DNA from 4 places in the Hyphomicrobium sp. MC8b genome. Region 1 is predicted to be linked to each of the others. Evidence: predicted binding sites of a transcription regulator. Region 1 holds the regulator's gene; each other region holds the start of a gene.
What was found. Region 1 encodes PhoB, which activates phosphate uptake and scavenging genes when phosphate is short. Its sites were predicted from a motif close to TGTCATNNANCTGTCAT; they were not measured.
Positions count from the first base shown of each region.

Region 2: the regulator PhoB is predicted to act here: its motif matches at 2,539-2,555, upstream of ACLB1Z_RS05740 (UDP-2,3-diacylglucosamine diphosphatase).
Region 3: the regulator PhoB is predicted to act here: its motif matches at 2,701-2,717, upstream of ACLB1Z_RS19340 (CorA family divalent cation transporter).
Region 4: the regulator PhoB is predicted to act here: its motif matches at 2,077-2,093, upstream of ACLB1Z_RS19350 (ceramide glucosyltransferase).

Region 1 is NZ_LR898465.1:803,102-808,042, reverse strand. It holds gene pstB (phosphate ABC transporter ATP-binding protein PstB) at 1-610, shown strand, start outside; gene phoU (phosphate signaling complex protein PhoU) at 651-1,364, shown strand; gene phoB (phosphate regulon transcriptional regulator PhoB) at 1,400-2,104, shown strand; gene ACLB1Z_RS03845 (zinc ABC transporter substrate-binding protein) at 2,221-3,210, opposite strand; gene ACLB1Z_RS03840 (DUF1007 family protein) at 3,491-4,063, shown strand; gene ACLB1Z_RS03835 (thioredoxin fold domain-containing protein) at 4,171-4,560, shown strand; gene purE (5-(carboxyamino)imidazole ribonucleotide mutase) at 4,721-4,941, shown strand, end outside.
Region 2 is NZ_LR898465.1:1,183,267-1,188,207, reverse strand. It holds gene ACLB1Z_RS05760 (CoA pyrophosphatase) at 1-454, shown strand, start outside; gene ACLB1Z_RS05755 (DUF6111 family protein) at 451-753, shown strand; gene ACLB1Z_RS05750 (CCA tRNA nucleotidyltransferase) at 772-2,028, shown strand; gene ACLB1Z_RS05745 (hypothetical protein) at 2,123-2,356, shown strand; gene ACLB1Z_RS05740 (UDP-2,3-diacylglucosamine diphosphatase) at 2,692-3,435, shown strand; gene ACLB1Z_RS05735 (DUF3419 family protein) at 3,484-4,728, shown strand; gene ACLB1Z_RS05730 (class I SAM-dependent methyltransferase) at 4,736-4,941, shown strand, end outside.
Region 3 is NZ_LR898465.1:4,035,652-4,040,592, reverse strand. It holds gene ACLB1Z_RS19345 (alkaline phosphatase family protein) at 1-849, opposite strand, end outside; gene ACLB1Z_RS19340 (CorA family divalent cation transporter) at 932-2,611, opposite strand; gene ACLB1Z_RS19335 (type 1 glutamine amidotransferase) at 2,888-3,604, shown strand; gene ACLB1Z_RS19330 (ABC transporter substrate-binding protein) at 4,002-4,895, shown strand.
Region 4 is NZ_LR898465.1:4,040,792-4,045,732, forward strand. It holds gene ACLB1Z_RS19345 (alkaline phosphatase family protein) at 1-797, shown strand, start outside; gene ACLB1Z_RS19350 (ceramide glucosyltransferase) at 869-2,020, opposite strand; gene ACLB1Z_RS19355 (hypothetical protein) at 2,184-2,444, opposite strand; gene ACLB1Z_RS19360 (UDP-glucose dehydrogenase family protein) at 3,556-4,935, shown strand.

The DNA of each region.
Region 1 (4,941 bases):
TGTTTTGAACCGCATGTACGATCTTTATCCCGGCCAGCACGCCGAAGGTAAGATCATGTTCGACGGTGAAAACATCCTCGACATGAAGGACCTGAACCTGCTGCGCTCGCGCATCGGCATGGTGTTCCAGAAGCCGACGCCGTTCCCGATGACGATCTACGAAAATATCGCGTTCGGTCTTCGCCTTTATGAGCGCCTGCCGAAATCCGAAGTCGACGCCCGCGTCGAAAGCGCCCTCGAAAAGGCGGCTCTCTGGAAGGAAGTAAAAGACAAGCTGCACGCCAGCGGCCTGTCGCTGTCCGGTGGTCAGCAGCAACGTCTGTGCATCGCCCGCACAGTTGCGATCCGCCCAGAAGTCATCCTGTTCGACGAGCCCTGCTCCGCTCTCGATCCGATTTCGACCGCTAAGGTCGAAGAGCTGATCGACGAGTTGAAGAACGAATTCACGATCGCCATCGTGACCCACAACATGCAGCAGGCAGTCCGCGTCTCGCAGAATACTGCTTTCATGTACCTCGGCGATCTCGTCGAATTCGGCGACACCAAAAAGCTTTTCACAAACCCAACGGATAGTCGCACGCAAGACTACATCACCGGCCGCTTCGGCTAGTGATGACGTTGAGGCCAAACCGGATTTCAGGATTACGACGATGAACGAACATACCGTGAAGTCATACGAGGAAGAGTTGAAGCTCCTCGACCGTCGCATCGCGCAGATGGGCGGCTATGCCGAAAAGCTTCTCGTTCAGGCGATGGACTCGCTCGAACGCCGCGACCCTAAGCTCGCCGAGAAAGCCGTTTCCGACGATGTCATGGTCGACCAGCTCGAACGCGAGCTGCAGGACCAGGTCATTCTGATGATTGCCCGCCGCCAGCCGGTCGCCAACGACCTGCGCCACATCATGACGGTCATCAAGATTGCGGGCGACCTTGAGCGTATCGGCGACCTTGCCAAGAACATCGCCAAGCGCGCTCTCACCATTGCAGGGGAAGCCTATCCCAAGCCGCTGATGACCGGCATGCGCCACATGACAGAGATGGTGCAGCAGCAGCTCAAGGACGTTCTTGATGCGTTGACGACGCTCGATGCCGAGAAGGCGATGGAAGTCTGGCGCAACGACCAGCAGGTCGACGCCATGTATAACTCGCTGTTCCGCGAACTGCTGACGTACATGATGGAAGATCCGCGCAACATCGGAATCTGCACGCACTTCCTCTTTGGCGCCAAGAATATCGAGCGCATTGGCGACCACACGACAAACATCGCCGAGAACGTCTACTACCTCGTGCACGGCGTACCGATCGCCGACGATCGGCCGAAGGGCGACAAGACCTCTTCGACACTGATTACGCCGCGCCAGTGACCGTACGACCCTGAGAGCAACCCCGATCCAATATCATGCCAGCTAAGATCATCGTTGTTGAAGACGAAGCGCCGCTAGCCGAGCTTCTGAAGTACAATCTTCAGTCGGAAGGCTACGACGTCGTGCAAGCCGCCGACGGCGAGGAAGCAGAACTATTGCTCGCCGAACAAACCTTCGATCTGGCGATATTGGATTGGATGATCCCGAAGATTTCCGGGATCGAGCTTTGCCGCCGTCTGCGCAACCGCGGCGACACGCAGAGCCTGCCCATCATCCTGCTGACCGCCCGCGGTGAGGAATCTGACCGCGTGCGGGGCCTGACGACCGGCGCCGACGACTACGTCACGAAGCCGTTCTCCGTGCAGGAATTGATGGCACGTGTGAAGGCCCTGCTCCGGCGCGCGGCGCCGGAGCGCATGAGCGATATTCTCGTCTCCGGCGAGATCACGATGGACCGTGGCGCCCACAAAGTGACGCGCGGCGTCCGCGAGGTCCGCCTCGGCCCGACCGAATACCGAATGCTCGAAGTCTTCATGGAAAGCCCGCGCCGCGTTCTCTCGCGCAGCCAGCTCCTCGACCGCGTATGGGGCCAGTCCTCGGAGGTCGACGAGCGCACCGTCGACGTTCACATCGGCCGTCTCAGAAAATCGCTGATCCGCGGCAACGAGGCCGATCCGATTCGCACGGTCCGCGGTGCCGGCTATGTCTTCGACGGCCGCGAAGCCGAAACGCAGGCTTGATAGCGAGCCATGTCCTCGGGCTTGTCCCGAGAATCCGACAATCAACATCACCGCGGCATAATAGATCCCCGGTCTAACGCCGAGGATGACGAGAAAATACAGCTAAAGACTGGCTCTCAGCTCGGCGCGGTTAGGCAGCTCGACAGGTTGCGCGCGACGCCCCGCATCAGATCGAAGTAGAGCTTCGGCCCCGGCGTCAGCAATTGCCCTTCGACGTCGATCGTCCCCGAACGGGCATGCGTCCCTTCGGTAACCGCAGCAACAAGGTTTGGCTGGAACTCCGGTTCGGTAAAAACACAGACCGCACCGAGCGACGAAATCTTGCTGCGAACCTCCGTCAGTCTTTTTGCACTCGGCGGCACGTCCGGGCTGACCGTAATCGATCCCACGGCGTGAAGCCCGAAGTGATGTTCGAAATACTGTGTCGCGTCATGGAAGACAATGAAGGGCTTGCCTTGCGTCCCTTTCAGTTCACTCGAAAGGTCATGGTCGAGCGTATCGAGATCGGCATCGAGCGCCGCCTCGTTGCTTTTCACTTTGCTCGCATACTCAGGATAGCGGGCAATGAGTGCTTTCGCGACGTCGGCCGCAATCGCCTTGGCGTTCGACGGATCGAGCCAGAGATGTCCATCCTTGCCATCCTCATCATGATCGTCGTGATCGTCGTGATCGGCAGCGCCCGCTTCGTCGTGATCGTGCGCGTCCGCCTCATGCTCGTGCTCATGCTTCTCGAACGTGCCGCCTTCGCGTTGATCGAGCAGCGTCACGCCATCTGCGCCTGCAAGCGTCACCACTTTCACGTTCGACGGCAATGTCGTCACGATCTTGCGCGTAAACGGCTCCAGCGTATCCGACACACGAACGAAAACATCCGCTTCGTTGATGGCCCGCGCTGTCGACGGCTTGAGCGTGAACGTGTGCGGCGACGCCGACCCTTCAACGATCAGCTTCGGCGTCCCGATGCCGTCCATCAGACGCGTCACAAGCGAATGTATGGGCTTGATCGTCACGACGACTTTCGGCGCTTCGGCAGCGCTGACGGCGGTCGTCGCGCTTGTCATCGCGGCCGCCAGAAAACCGAAACATCGTGCCGCTGAACGCTTCATTCCCGCCATCCTGCTGAGTAAAAGGATATAATATAACCGTCGCTGTCGGCGCGCAACCGCACCGGCGAATTGGCCTATGCCCGCCAAATAGCGCAGCGCGTCGCAATCTCGCCACGTTCAATGTGCGTTTCGTATGAAACGCACTCCGAAGAATCGCGCGCAAAGCGGAGCAAAGGAATTGGGGCCGATCTTGCATAAGTCGTTCAATAAATGTCTCAGCCTCGCGGCCGCCGCGATAATGCTCCTCGCTTTCTCTATACCGGCCTCTGCGCATCCTCATATGTGGATCACGTATGAGATGACGGTCGACTACTACAACGGCACCGTTACGGGCGTCGACCATGTCTGGAGCTTCGACGACTCATACGCCGCCATGGCGCTCGAAGGTCTCGACACCAACAACGACGGCAAATACGACCAGCACGAGCTTGAGCCGCTCCTGAAGGTCAACATGGATGGCCTCAAAGAGTTCAACTACTTCACGGTGGCCAAGCTCGGCGAAGAGCAATTGGCGTTTTCACCGCCGACGCAAGCGCACCTCGAATACACCAATGGCGTCCTCCGCCTTTACTTCCATCTGTCGCTGGCGAAGCCTGTCCTTGCCGATGCCGAGGGCCTGACATTCGCCGTCTTCGATCCCTCCTATTTCATCGACTTCGAGCCAGAGAAAACGGACGCCATCAAACTTGCATCAGCGCCCGCAGGCTGCGCGGCGACGCTGCTCGATCCCGATGCGGAAAAGACCGACGCGCAGGCCCGGAAGCTCGGCGCCGCGATGGCGCAGCAGTTCGGCGCCGGCGTCGTCGGTTTCGGCTCCTACAAAACCGTGGCGATCACCTGCAAGAAATCCTGACCGTCCCGCTTTGGCACAGCGGTTAAGGAACCGGCGAGATTCCTCAGCTGCCAGGCCGTTAATGACTTAGAAAGGATGTCTTCTTGCGGACCGCGAGGTGACATCAAATGCGTACGGCCCTTCGCACGTTGCTTTTCCTCGTGCTGATGCTCGCACCCGTTACGATTTCGCACGCCGACATCGATACCGAAGCTGCCATTCCGAACGGCGCATTCGAACTCGTTGTCGTCGAAGCCGAGGGATGCATCTACTGCCAGCTTTTCCGCCGCGACGTGCTGCCGGCCTACGAGGCATCGTCTCAGGCCAAGGATCTGCCGGTGCGCTTCGTCGATATTAACGATATCGCGGCCGACCATCTGAATTTCAAATCCGGTGTCGACATCGTGCCGACATTTGTGGTCGTCAAATCACATACCGAAGTCGGCCGGATTTCCGGCTACATCGGCCCGGAGAACTTCTTCCACTCGATCAGCTATCTGCTGGCTTCAGCCCCCTAAAAGCGCCCAAACGTCGCCCAAGCAGCCAAAAGCCCATGCAATTGGCTTTTTCATTTCGAATTCCCCACGTATCGGTGCCCAAAACCCTTGTAAACTCGGGCTCGCTCCTGTACCGACGCGGTTTCCGTTTTCGGGGGCTTTGGACGCCATCATGAGCCGGATCAGGCCACACGTCGGCATTATCATGGGAAGCCAGTCAGACTGGCCGACGATGAAGCATGCCGCCGATATTTTAACGGCTCTGGGCGTTTCCTTCGAGACCAAGATCGTCTCCGCCCACCGTACGCCGGACCGTCTCTATAGCTACGCCAAGGGTGCCAAAGCTGCAGGCTTGAAGGTCATCATCGCCGGGGCCGGCGGCGCCGCGCATTTGCCTGGCAT
Region 2 (4,941 bases), 380 kb from region 1:
CGCACCTCTGACCGTGCTGCTGACGGCACGAACGGACCATTTGCCCTCGCACGCCGGACAAATCGCCTTCCCCGGCGGGAAAGTCGAGCAACAAGACGCGACGCCTCTCGCTGCTGCGCTGCGGGAGACGCGCGAAGAGATTAACCTCGATGCGGCATTCATCGAGCCAGTCGGCTATCTCTCGCCTTATCGCACCGGCACGGGCTACATCATCACGCCCTCGGTCGCGCTCGTGCGGCCGGGCTTCAGGCTTACAGCCAATCCCGACGAAGTCGCTGACGTTTTCGAGGTTCCGTTCGCCTTTTTGATGAACGAAGCCAATCACGAGATCCACAGCCGCGTCTGGCGCGGTGCAGAACGCAGGTTCTATGCGATGCCTTACGGTGAACGCTATATATGGGGCGCGACAGCGGGAATAATCCGCACGCTCTATCGGAGACTGTTCAGCACATGATCCGCATCGTTATCGAGAATATTTTTTTCTTCCTGCTGCCGACGTTCCTCTACATCGCCTGGATCGCATTCTCCGAAGATGAATGGCCTGGCCTGATGACAGTCTTGAGCCGTGCTCCCTTGATCCGTCTCTTCTTTGCCGGCGCTGCCGTGATGCTCGCGACGCTCGTCGTGTTTTCGTCCCGCACCTATAACAGCCCCGACGATGTCTATGTGCCCGCCTCCGTCGTCGACGGGAAGCTCGAACCGGCGCGCAGCATTCACGAGACGAAAACGCCGCCCCCGACGGCAAAGCCGTGATTGCAGGACTGAAACGGCATGACTGAAACAGCCATCAAATCGACCCGCATGAGTGCCGAATGGCTACGAGCCCCGGCGCTTGCAAAGGTCTTCGCCGCGCTTTCTGCCGGCGGCGCCGAAGCCCGCATCGTCGGCGGCGCCGTGCGCAACGCGATGATCAATCGCCCCGTCAAGGATGTCGACATCGCGACAACGGCCCTCCCTGCCGAGGTCATGCGCCTCGCCGCCGATGCCGGTCTTGGCGCATATCCGACTGGCATAGACCACGGCACCGTCACCGTTGTCGCTGACAAGCGATCCTTCGAAGTGACGACGTTGCGCCGTGATGTCGAGACGGACGGCCGCCATGCCGTCGTCACCTTCACCACCTCCTGGGAAGAAGACGCCGCCCGCCGCGACTTCACGATCAACGCGCTTTATTGCTCGGCCGACGGCATCGTCTACGATTTCGTCGGCGGCCTCGATGATCTACGCCAACGTCGCGTTCGCTTCATCGGCGATGCCGAGGCACGCATCCGCGAGGATTACCTGCGCATTCTGCGCTTCTTCCGTTTCAGCGCCGAATACGGAAAGGGCCAGCTCGATCCCGCAGGACTGGCCGCTGCAAATGCCTTGAAAGAAGGACTATCGCTGCTCTCCGCTGAGCGCGTCCGCGCCGAAATGCTGAAACTGCTCGCAGCGCTGAATGCTGTCGATGTCGTCAACGCCATGGAAAAAAGCGGCATCCTTCAGCTTGTCGTCAGGACGCGCCTCGAACCTGACCGCTTTGCGCGCTTCGTTGTGATCGAAGCCGCACTGGGCGAGCCACCCGATGCGCTCGCGCGCCTTGCCGCGCTTGCCGTCAACAATCCGGAAGATGCAGCCTTTCTCGGCCGCGAGCTTCGGCTCTCGAATGCCGAAGCCGAGCGTCTCAAAAGCGCATCCGCAGGCGATCCCGGCATCGCCCCGGAAACGTCCGAAGCGATTGCACAAGCTGCACTTTACAGGCTCGGCGCCGATGCCTTCGCGCGCGCCGTCCGCCTTGCCTGGGCGCAATCTGGTGCCCCCAGCACCGATCCGCGCTGGCGCGCCCGCGCGTTGCTCGCCGATCGCTGGAAAATTCCGGTCATGCCCTTCACTGGGAACGACGTCCTTGCACTCGGCATTCAACCAGGTCCGAAAGTCGGCAGCATCCTTAGTGCCTTCGAGCGCTGGTGGATCTCAGAGAATTTTCCCGCCGATGCTGAACGTCAAAGCAGAGTGCTTAAAGAGCTGGCGCGCGAAGCTGTTACTTAACAAATCATTAAATTTCACTTCACCTTTGCTTATGCTCCGACTAAAGTCTCTCTCCGGGGTTCACCCATTTGTATTGCGTTGAGGAGACACCCTGATGGACAGCATCGGCCGTGAGCGTGAGCGTTCGCTCAAGTTCGTTCAAATTGTCTTCGCCGTTCTCGCTCTTCTCAGTCTGACTGCAGCATTGGCCGTATCGACGAGGGGCGTCGATATGGGCCTTCCCGAAAATTCGACATCACCGATCGCGCTGGCGTTTCTTCTTGTTGGCGCTGTCGACACCATTCTGCTCTACGCCTGGGAGCATATCTTTCAGCGCATCGAATACTGATACGAAATTGCGCTGCCGTCGCGTGGATGGCAGCGCAATCATCAGTGTGTCGCATATTCGCCATATGACACTTTTGCGGCGATCGAAACCGCCGGCATCTCTCGCGCGCGCCGTCTCGGGCTGTTGGTAAACCCATAAATTGCTGCGATTTCTTACACTCGACGCCACCGGCCGCAGGCGTTCGTCATACGCCTGTTACATGAATCCCGTCCTACGTTTTACATGAAATGCATAGACGCATTTATGGGAAGCGCACTGACTGGGGGCCGACCTTGAGCGCACCAAATCCGGAATTGAACTACCGAACCGTTTTTATTTCCGACATTCACCTCGGAATGCGCAATTGCCAATCGACTGCTCTTCTCGACTTTCTGAAATACGTCGAATGCCAGAACCTCTACCTCGTCGGCGATATCGTCGATTTCTGGAAAGTCCGCCGCGGTCCTTATTGGCCGCAGAGCCACAACGACGTTTTACAAAAGCTTCTGCGCAAGGCGCGTAAAGGCACCCGCGTCGTCTACATTCCGGGCAACCACGATGACGGCCTGCGCGACTATACCGGCATGAACTTCGGCGGCGTCGAAATCCGCCGCGATGCCATTCATGAAGCCGCCGACGGCAAGCGCTATCTCATTTTGCATGGTGATGAATTCGACGTCGTCGTGCGTTACGCCCGCTGGCTCGCATTTCTCGGCGACCGGTCCTATGACGCAGCTCTCGCGCTTAACGTGCCGCTGAACTTTGCGCGTCGCATGTTCGGCCTCGGTCATTGGTCGCTGTCGGCCTTCCTGAAGCACAAAGTGAAAAGCGCCGTGAACTACATCGGCGAATTCGAGGAAGCGTTGGCAGGCGAAGCCAAGCGGCGCGACGCCCAGGGCCTCATTTGCGGCCACATCCATCACGCCAACTCGCGGCAGATCGACGGCATTCACTACATGAACTGCGGCGACTGGGTCGAAAGCTGCACCGCCATCGGCGAACGCTTCGACGGCCAATTTGAAATCATTCGTTGGAAAGAGCATTTGGCCGCGCGCGCCTCGCAGGCGCCTTCCGGCCGCTGGTTGATCGAAGCCGCTTAACGGCAATTATGCCGGACGAAAAGCGAGCCGGCGAACGGAGTATCCCACGTGAACGCGACCGCCAAAGCCCTCGAACCGACGAGCATCGATCTTCTGAGCGAAGCTGTGCATCAGAACCGTGCGCTGAGTCTCGCCGGTATCCTTGAGCGCACCTTCACCTTCGCTTTCCGCTCAATGGTCTACCCGCAGATCTGGGAAGACCCGCGCGCCGATATGGAAGCGCTGGAGATCACCCCGCAAACGCGCATCATGACCATCGCCTCCGGCGGCTGCAACGTCATGAGCTACCTCTCGGCCAATCCGGCGCGCATCTATGCCGTCGATCTCAACGCCACGCACATCGCGCTGCTCAAGCTGAAGGTCGCCGCAGCTCAGCATCTGCCGAACCATGCCACGTTCTATCGCTTCTTCGGCGCCGCCAATGACCGCCGCAACGTCGCCCTCTATAACGATCTCATCGCGCCGCATCTCGACGCCGATACCCGCGCCTATTGGGAAGGCCGCGAGCTGACGGGCCGCCGCCGCATCACGCGCTTCGCGCGCAATTTCTATCATTTCGGGCTGCTTGGCCGCTTCATCGCGACAGGCCATCTCGCTGCGCGCGTGTTCGGCGCCAAACCGAAGCGTCTGCTTGAAGCCCGTTCGATCGAAGAGCAGCGCGAGATCTTTGCGCGCGACATCGGACCGGCCTTCAGCCATCCTGTCTTGCGCTGGATCACGTCAAACCGGGCGTCGCTGTTCGGCCTCGGCATTCCGCCGGTGCAGTATGACGCGCTTTCCGGCGGCGGCGCTCGCACGATGGCCGACGTTTTGAAGGAACGGGCCGAACGCCTGGCGACGGGCTTCGATCTGAAAGACAACTATTTCGCTTGGCAGGCCTTCGGCCGCAGCTACGCGACGCAGGGCGAAGGCCCCTGCCCGCCGTATCTCGAAAAAGCGAACTTCATGGCGGTCAAGGCGCGCGCCAACCGAGTCGAGGTTGTCCACGACAACATGATCCGCTTCCTCTCTGGCGAGCCGGCCGAAAGCCTCGATCGCTATATCCTGCTCGATGCCCAGGACTGGATGGACGACGCAGCCTTGAATGCGCTGTGGGATCAAATCACCCGCACTGCGCGCCCCGGCGCCCGCGTCATCTTCCGCACCGCCGGCGAGGAAAGCATCCTGCCGGGCCGTGTCGCCGACGCGACGCTCGGCCAGTGGACCTATGACGCCGCCAAATCCGCTGAGATCCACGCCAAGGATCGCTCGGCGATCTACGGCGGCTTCCACCTCTACATCAAGAACGCCTGATCCTATCATGAGCGACGCCGCCGCAATGACCGAAAGCGCTGCGAGCGCCATGGATGGCATGTATCGCCATCAGCGCTACATTTATGATTTCACGCGACGCTACTATCTGATCGGCCGCGATCAGATGATCGCCGAGCTTGCGCCTCCGGTCGGCGGCACGGTGCTCGAAGTCGGCTGCGGCACGGCCCGCAATCTGCTGCGCGCTGCGCGCCG
Region 3 (4,941 bases), 1.0 Mb from region 1:
CGCCATCGACGTCGGACCGTTAATGCCCGGTTCGAGCCGCAGGAAGCTGTCACCTTGGTTGTGCTGCGTCCCGTCGGGATCGCGCGACCAGAAAACGATGACGAACGGCTTGCCGTCCTCCTTGAATTTCGGCAGCACAACTTTCGTCAAGGCCCGCACGAAATAACCTTGCTGTACGACGTTGGCGTCTTTAGTGCCCGGCGTTTTGAAATCGCCATGATCTTTGTTGGTCAGACGGCTTGGAGCTTCGCTTGGCAGTCCGTACGCCTTTAGGCCTTCGCTGACCCAAGGAGCGAGCGGAATTCCGACCGATCTACCCGTCGCGTCATCGATGATGACGCTTTCGGCGCCACCGCGCGAGGAGTGATCGAATACGGCCGTCGGGCCGATCTTGCCGATCGCGGCCGTGTTGAAGCCGGAGCGATGGGCAACATGCAAGATCGTCTCTTCGTCTATGAAATTGCCGCCGAAGTGGTCGTCGATATCACCGATAACGCCATCGCTTTCGATGAACGATAACCGAGCCGACTTTGCCGAGCGAATGATAAAACCGGCATACATGACGTTGCCGAACACGCCGGTGTCGCCGAGGTAATGTCCTGTCGCCATGCCGCTGGAATTTGGCATCGTGAACGTCGGAAACAACGAGTGGCTGTTGACGAAGTTTACGCCCTTGTCGCGCACATCGGCAAACGTCGGCGCCGTTTCAGGCGTGACGATCTTCCGCCGCAAGCCGTCGGGAACGAAAAGAATGACGTTGTGCTTTGATGCATCGGCGTGGGCCGGCGCAATGCTGAGAAGCACCGCAAGGCACAAGCATGCGCGCAAAAGAATCTGCTTCGGCACCATATTGAAGTCGTCCCCTCTAAGCGAAAGATGCGCTTGTCCATCGCCTAGATGATGGAAGCGACGTTCCTCTGACATTCCCCGTTCAAATGCGCATCTTACGGCGAAGCCTGGGAAACCAGTTCGCCGAGCCGTCGGACAGCGATTCCATCATGTCCGACAAGGCGCGCGATTTAGCGATTGTAATCAGCGTCAGCAGGATGGTCGGCACAAGCACTGCAGAAAATGCCACCAATCGCCATGGCGTCGATTGATTGGCCCAATCGAGCAGGTTCATACCGAGAAAGCCGGTGACGGTGGTGCCGACAAGTCCGAGCGTGGTCACAACGGTCAGTCGCGTAACGGTATCGCTCTGACGGCGCATAGCCTCGTTTTCAAGGAACTCGCTCATCTCCTGAATTTCCTGTCGAATGTCGTCGTAGAGGCGGTCAATATCGAGATGGCGGCGACACAGCGCAAAAATATCGTGTGCCTGCGTCTGATTGCTGACCGAGTGAAACCAGTAGCGATGCGTGAACCGGAGGAAGGTTTGCAGCGCCCGTCGCGATGCCGCTCTGAACGCCAGAATCGCGCTCTTGTTATTGGCATCGAGACGGCTCATCGCGCCGGTCAGATGATCGGAGAACATCAGCAGCGAAGCCTTGTGGAAGTGCGCGATCAGAAAGACAAGGAAGTGCTCATGCCGGAAGCTGTTGAGGCAGCCATGGTTGGGGTCGACGAAGAACGGGTTGTCGGCGCTGCCCGTCACGACAAGGGCATGACCGCACGACATATAGCGGCTCTGCGGCCACTCGATCTCGTTGTGCTGTCCGAAGTATCGATCGTAGCAATACCGCTCCTCAAAATCTTCAAGGTGGCGCTGGGAGAATGGCAACTCCGAGCAGTCGCCTGGACCGGATGCAAAAGCGAGGCGGACGTAATCGGCGCGCGTCAGCTCGCTGCCGGCTTTCACGGCAATAAGCGCCATTTGCGGCATGCGATAATATTCGAGCTGCTTGTAGCGCAACGCACCCGGGTGATCGGAGTGATGCGGCACAAGCGGATGCAGCAGATATTGCCAATGCGCAGAAACGCGGGCCGCGCGCTTCGCGCAAACCTGCGCCAGAAACTTGTCGCGATCCTCGTAATCCGAGGCGGCCAGAACGTCACCGTGGCTTGAAAGAAATTCGACCTTCACTGGACAATGTCCGGCAACGCCCGTGTCCTTCTCCCAATAGGCCGGATGCGTTCGTCCCAGTCGGAACATCACGTCCTGAACGTCGGCGAGTCCGATGTCTTCGGAATAAAGCTCCAACGCTAGGATCGCGACATCGATTTCGAAGAAGAAATACAAGTCGACGTGAGCCACCTTGAGTTCGATCGGGGCCGCGCCGGGCGTTAGCTGTACGCGCACGGCCGCTACATCGGTACGCCGGAAGGTTTTGACCGGACTTTCCGATGACACCGATCCCGGTGATCTGCCAATTCGTCCGCCGTAAAGGAAGCGCTGGACCGGCGGCAGGAAGGTCACGAACTCATTGTAGTGACGCTCCTGAAAATCTTTCGGATCGCACGTGAACTCGTCATCGACCTCTTTCCACGGATTGTCCTGGCCGAGATTCGAAAGGATCGCCGCGAAGTCATGATGAGACGGCTCAGGATTGGGCGGCATCAACTCGACCGGCCATATAAGGATCTGCCGGAACTGTCCGACGCGGGTGTCGGCTGAAGCGTGTGGTGCAATCCCCGACCCGGCCGCAGTTTCGGAACGGACTTCATCAAGCATGAGAGCCTCGGCTTGCTATCGAATTGCGCCGCAGAGCAGCTTCGAAATCGAGTTCCCTTCAACGCGCCTCTCACCATTGCCCCATATCCATGACGGTTATGCGACATGTATGAAATATATGGGGAATTTCGCGTTTGTTCGGACCTGTAAAGCTCTGGCATCCAATGACCAGGGGCATCGAAGCGCTGATGACGGATGAGTTTACATCGTATATCTGCGCCCTGGTGTCGTCGGCCGGTCGATCATGACATACGTGAACAGGGAATAGGGGGAAACGTGCGCTTTCTTGTTTTTCAGCACATCGCTTGTGAGCATCCAGGCATCTTTCGCAAATTCTTCGCCGCCGACGGCATCGCTTGGGATGCCGTCGAACTCGATGAAGGAGCCGCGATTCCCGCGCTTGAAAACTACGATGCGCTTTGGGTGATGGGCGGACCAATGGACGTCTGGGATGTCGATGAATGCCCGTGGCTTGTCGATGAAAAGCGCGCGATCCGCCGCTGGGTTCGCGAATTGGAAAAACCCTTCATGGGGCTTTGCCTCGGACATCAGCTCCTGGCCGATGCCTTGGGCGGCACATGCGGACCGCAACGTCCGCCTGAAATCGGCATTCTCGATGTCGCCCTGACGACGGAAGCCGAAAGTGATCCGGTGTTCGGCAATCTGCCCAAGGAATTCAAAGCTGTTCAGTGGCACTCCGTGCGCGTTGCGCAGCCGCCTGAAGGCGCCGTTGTGCTCGCCAAATCGGACATTTGTCCTTGCCAGGCGATGCGTGTCGGCAAGACGGCGTGGAGCATGCAGTATCACGTCGAAATCGAAGACAACACGATCGACGACTGGGGAAATATCCCGGCTTACGCGCAAGCGCTGGAACGCACGCATGGGCCTGGCGCACTGCCGCGCATGGCGGAAGCTGCTAAACCCCACACCGCGAATTTCGCTGCGGATGCCGAAACGCTTTATCGCAATTTCATGCGGACCATTCGGCAATAGTCCGCTTCAGGATCGATAACCGGCCAACGCGTTTCATCGGAGCGAACGCAGAGCAAACCATCTGCGTTCGCTTTCTTTTTGGGTTTATTCTATTCGTCAAAGATCGCGTTTGGCGGTAGGGCAATCGGCGTAAGACGACGACTTTCTATGAAACATTTATTCGCGCCCGTGCTGCTTATATTTGCACCAACTGCCCTGAATTTGGCCTTGAACACACTTTGAAATAGGTATCATAATTCAAAAATCATCACTCTCAGGAAAGTCACTGCACGCGATTTCTGCAATTCGACCTCAACTGATTTGGCTTGGAGGCTGATCTATGTACACTGCCGTCAAACGCGTTTTGGCCGGGGGGGCCTGCGCAGCGATCGTATCGCTGGCGAGTTTTAGCCAAGCCATGGCGGGCGCTCCTGAATCGCAAGATCCAATCAAGATTGCATTGTTCGATTGGACGAGCGTCAATCTCAACGCCAAGATCCTTGGCGGCATTCTGACCAAACTCGGCTACAACGTTGAATACCCGACGGCCGATTATCTCTCGAGCCTCACCACCGGCCTGACGAACGGCGATATCGATATCGGCGTCGAATACTGGGATACGACCGCGCGCGAAGCGATGAAGGCGTCCGACGCCACGGGTCAGACCGAACGCCTCGGCAAGCTTGGTCCCAAGGCCAAGGAAGAGTGGTGGTTCCCGGAGTACATGAAAGAAAAGTGCCCTGGCCTTCCTGACTGGAAAGCTCTGAAGGATCCCAAATGCGCCGAAGCCTTCTCGACGCCCGATACAGCGCCAAAGGGCCGTTATCTCGGCGGTCCCGTGACCTGGGAAGGTTTTGACGACGAGCGCGTCGAAGCTCTCGGCCTGCCGTTCGTTGTTGTCCACGCCGGCACCGACGGCGCGATGTTCGCCGAACTCGATTCCGCCTACCAGCGCAAAGCGCCGATCATGCTCTGGATTTATTCACCGCATTGGGCGCCAGCAAAATACAAAGGCGAGTGGGTTCAGTTCCCGGAATATGAACCTGCCTGCTACACTGACCCGAAGTGGGGCGTGAACCCGGATAAGAAGTACGATTGCGGCAAGCCGCACGGCGAAATCTGGAAGTACTCCTGGAAAGGCCTGAAAGATAAATGGCCCGTCGCTTACAAAGTCGCCAAAAACTACACGATCGATACTGACGAACTGAACAAGATGTCAGGTGAGATCGATCTCGACGGCAAGTCGATGGATGACGTCGCCGCGGCTTGGGTCGATGCCAACGAGGCCAAGTGGAAGGAATGGGCGAAATAAGAGTTCGGCTGAGCTTCCTTTGCAGCATTGAGTGAAGACGCGACGG
Region 4 (4,941 bases), 1.0 Mb from region 1:
TCGACCTCGCGAAAACGCTCGATATGCCGCTTTATGATCCGGACGACGGCAATGCCAAGGTCTCGGAGGGAACGCATCCGTCCGACGGCAATGGCTATATCGGCAAAGATCCGAACGCTCCGAACGTGATCGTCGCGGCCAACGGCGGTTCGGATCTCATCTATATTCCGAGCGGCGACCGGGAGCTCGTTCAGAAGACGATCGACTCGCTGATGGCGCAAGATTACGTCAGCGGGATTTTCGTTGAGGATGACCTCGGCAGCTTTGCGGGGACACTCCCGCTCAGCGCCGTCAATCTCAAAGGCGCGGCACTAATGCTCCGGCCCTCGATTGTCGTCAACTTCAAGAGCTTCTCGACCGGCTGCTCGGAACCGACCACGTGCGCGGTGGTCGTCTCCGATACCGAATTGCAGCAGGGCCAGGGCATGCACGGCAGCTTCAACCGGGGCGATACCGAGAACTTCATGGCCGCGATCGGCCCTGATTTCAAAGAGGGCTTTGTCGACGAGGCGCCGGCCAGCAATGCCGACATCGGCAAGACGATCATCGCGATCCTTGGACTGCTGCCCACGAGCCATGGAAAATTGGTCGGCAGACCATTGATCGAAGCGTTTCCGAACGGTGCAACGCCGCAGTGGGAGCGCAAGACACTGGGGTCAGCGCCATCGGCTTCAGGCCTGCGTACGATCCTGAATTATCAGGTGGCGGGCGATACGAAATATTTCGACGCCGCCGGCTTTCCCGGACGAACGGTCGGCTTGCATCCGGAGGCGACCATCGCCGAGACCCATAAGTGAACGCATCTGAAGCGCCCGGCCTTGCAAGCCGCGATAGGGTCCGTTTCAGACCGGACTCTGAACTTTCTGATTCAGATCTTATTGGTGACTGCGAGTTCGCGGTTCTGCTCGGCGACGCTCATATCGTTGCCGCGCCAGACGAAGGTGTCTCCCACCCAGCCCTCGACCCAGAGTACAGGCAAAAGCGCATCGCGTAGAAGCCACGTAAATGGCGAATGCCACCGCAGATGCCAGCCCGCAGCGTGTGCCAACAAGACTTCGGCACCCAACCAAAGCGACAGCAGCCCAGCGAGCGCCATTAACGGATCAACGTCGAAGGCCGTTGCGGCGACGGCGGCAGCGGCGGCAGGCAGAGTGCAGCCGGAAAGTATTTCCGGCGCATAGAACAAGGGGAACGTTGCACGACGCAGTCGCGCCCAGCGCACTTGCCGATCCCAGACTTGAGCCCTGGTTCGCAGGCCCAGCGGCTGCTCGAACGGGCGATCTACGAGCCGGACGTCAAGACCATGAGAGCGGACGATCTTGGTAGCGGCAGCGTCTTCGGCAATCTCGGCGCCCAACGCTTCGATGCCACCAGCATCGTCGAGGATATCGCGGCGCCAAAGCATCGACTTGCCCTGAGCAAATCCGAATCCGATCGTATCGGCCGCGCTTTGCCAGCGAGCCTGATAGGTGTTGAGGAATGCGCATTCGAGTTCAGCCCAAAAACCGATCGGTCGACTTCCGATGGGCGGCGAACAGACGAGGCCCACACCCGGCGTGAAACTCTGGAACAGATCGTCGAGGTAGTGCGCGGGCATCAGGACATTGTTGTCCGCCAGAACGATCCACCGATGGCGTGCGGCCGCCCATCCTTTGACGATGTTGTTGAGCTTAGGATTGCTGGTTGGCCGATCATCGCCGATCAACAGGCGGGCCTGGATATGCGGGTATTCGGCGATCAGCTTGCGAACAAGCGGTACGGCCGCATCATCCTCGCGAGCGGCGCAAAATATAACCTCATAGTCCGCGGCTTTCAGTTCGAATGTCGAACGCAATGTCATTTCATCGAAATGATCGACACCGCAAACCGGACGCACGATGCTGACCGGCTCAACATTTGTCGCACGCGATCGGCTACGTGGCGCCGATACGCGGTAGAGTGTCAAGGCGACCGTCAAAAGGTGGGTGGACACCGCCAAAATGCAGAAGACAAGAGCCGCCGTCGTCACGAGATCGGCCATAGCTCCTCCGTCGACAAGAATGAACCCGCTGCATTTCAAGATTCATTGAAACATTGACGACGGTTGCACGACAATTCTGCGACATCCAATAAGAATGCCCTAAAGTTGTAGCTCATCCACACTTTTGTCGCGTGAACCGCGAACAGTCTGCGCGCTGCAAGATTTATGATTTCGGCGGGCTGGCCATGCGGCGCACGGCAGTGGTCGACAAGTAGGCGCCAACAAAGGCCGCCGCGCAAAGGCCGATCACGCCGGGCAAGCCGTCATTCAAGTTGGCAGCCAAAAGCCCTTCGTAGGCGATCGCCGCGCCGATAACGCCACCGATCGCTGCGATAACAGTGTTGGAAACGCCGCGAAGCGACAAACCGTAGAGAATGCCCACAATCAGGCCCGGATACATCGAAGGCCAGAAATGATCGTCCATAATTCCCCTCCCAAGCTTCACTAGCCTGCAGCTAACACCCGCGCCGCCAGGAAGGGGTTGATACCAGTCAATGACAGCCGGGACGAGATGGCCGCGCAGACGACGTCTGGTCGCGGTTGATCTCAACTCGGAGAAAAGGAGACCGGCAGCGCCGAGTCGGCACCGCCGGTCTCAATTCCTGTTCGCGGACGCAGCGATCAGGTCCAGGGAGCGAAAAAACATTACGGGTCCGCGCTTCCTAATCCGCCTACAAATCGGGCGATGGTCCGACGGGCGCGAGTTCTCGGCCGGTGGCCTGAGAAATCTTGCTCATGCTCTGGTGGAACGATGCGATATCGCTTTTCCGTCATAGCCCGACGCCTCTCGTAGCAGCTGCCCGGCCTCGAAAATGGCGCCGGGCCGATGCGTGCGCGATAGCTGCTCTTTCTGCCAGGAACGGATTGGCGAAGCGGCGTCCCTCAAGGGCGTCGTAAGCTGCTAACGCTGAGTGAAAGAGGTATTCGCGTTCTCCGTCCTCTCGAATGACTAGACCGGCTTGATCGTCTCCAACTTCGATGACGTATGATTTTGACATGTCTTCTTGTTCGCCGGCAGTGGCCAGCGTCCTCTGAATGATTGCGATTGGGGAATAAAAACGCCGTTTTCTGAGCGGTTTTGCGCGCTCAACAGCGGCAGAGACAACAGCTCATCCGACAACCGACGTTCATCGTCGTTTCGTGAGGAGAAAGACAGTCAAAGTTCGTCTGTTTCATAGCGGTCTCCAGTGGCGGAGCCCACGAGTGCGTCGTGGAGCTTAGCGTTTGATGACGCGGCGCAAGTCTCATCGAAATCACCGCGGCGAGCACGCCAATCGTGCCCGCAAGAGCCATAAGACGCTGTTCGGCACGCCGGATCAAATAAGAAGACGTGCATTGCTTAGAACCGTGCTGATGAATAAGCGCCATGCACGGAGCTTGCGACTTTTTTCTACATCACGCTTGGCGTCATAACGCAATGATATTGCGCGGTTTTACCAACCCGTCAGAATGCAGCGCGTTCGCCGGAAATATGGGCTGGCGGTGTTCGCCGTTTGGTGGAATATCGTCCCTGTGGGATACGAGGGATTGCGACAATGAAGATCTGTATGATTGGAGCGGGCTACGTCGGTCTTGTTTCGGCGGCATGCTTTTCCGATTTCGGCTGGACAGTCACCTGCGTCGACAAAGATCCGGACCGGCTGGCAGATCTCAAAGCTGGGCGTTCCCCGATCTATGAACCCGGCCTCGATGATCTCATGGAGCGGAATATCAAGGCCGGGCGCCTGCTATTTACGGAGAAGCTGGGTCCGGCTGTCGCCGACGCCGATGTCGTCTTTCTGGCTGTCGGCACGCCAATGCGCCGGGGCGACGGATACGCCGATCTCTCCTATGTCTTCACGGCCGTCGAGGAAGCAGCGCCGTACCTTCAAGACTTCACTGTCGTGACGACAAAATCGACGGTGCCCGTCGGAACGAGTCGCGAAATCGAACGCCGTCTCAAAGCCAAGCGGCCGGACGCCGATGTGGCTGTCTGCTCCAATCCTGAATTCTTGCGCGAGGGATCGGCGATCCAGGACTTCACGCATCCCGATCGCGTTCTGGTCGGGACCGACGACGAGCGTGCGCGCGAGGTTATGGGACGCCTCTATAAGCCGCTGGCGCTGCGCGGTTCGTCCGTCATGTTCGTCGAACGCGAATCGGCTGAGCTCGCGAAATACGCGGCGAACGCCTTCCTGGCGCTCAAGATCAGCTTCATCAACGAAATTGCCGATCTGTGCGAGAGCGTGGGAGCCGACGTGCAGGAGGTCGCATCGGCTATCGGCAAGGACCGTCGCATTGGCGATAAGTTCCTGCATCCGGGGCCGGGTTATGGCGGGTCCTGCTTCCCGAAAGACGTCTCAGCGTTGATCCGAACTGCGCGGGAATTCAAGGCGCCAATCTCGATCATCGAGCAGGTCGAACGTGTCAATCATGAGCGCAAGCTGGCGATGGCCATCCGTATCGAGGAAGCCGCCGGCGGATCAGTGCGCGGCAAAACGATTGCGGTGCTTGGGCTGACGTTCAAACCCAATACCGACGACATGCGCGATGCGCCGAGCCTTGTCATCGTGCCGATGCTGCAAGAGCGTGGCGCAACGATTAGGGCCTGCGATCCGCAAGGACGCCGCCAAGCGGAGCCTCTGCTTCCAGGCATCACCTGGTGTGAGAACGCGAACGAGGCGGCCGAAGGCGCCGACATCCTGGTGGTCGTCACGGAATGGAACGAGTACCGCGCACTCAATCTTGAGGCCATCAAAGCGCGCATGACCGGCAATACCATCGTTGACCTCAGAAACGCGATCGACGCCGAAACGGCGCGTAGCCTCGGCTTCAATTATTCCGGCATCGGCCGAGGGAACGCCGCAGCCGAGATATCCGAACCGAGGCCGCGACCGCTGTCTGCGGACCTGCATTCGGCGCAAGCCGCAAAATAGGCGCCC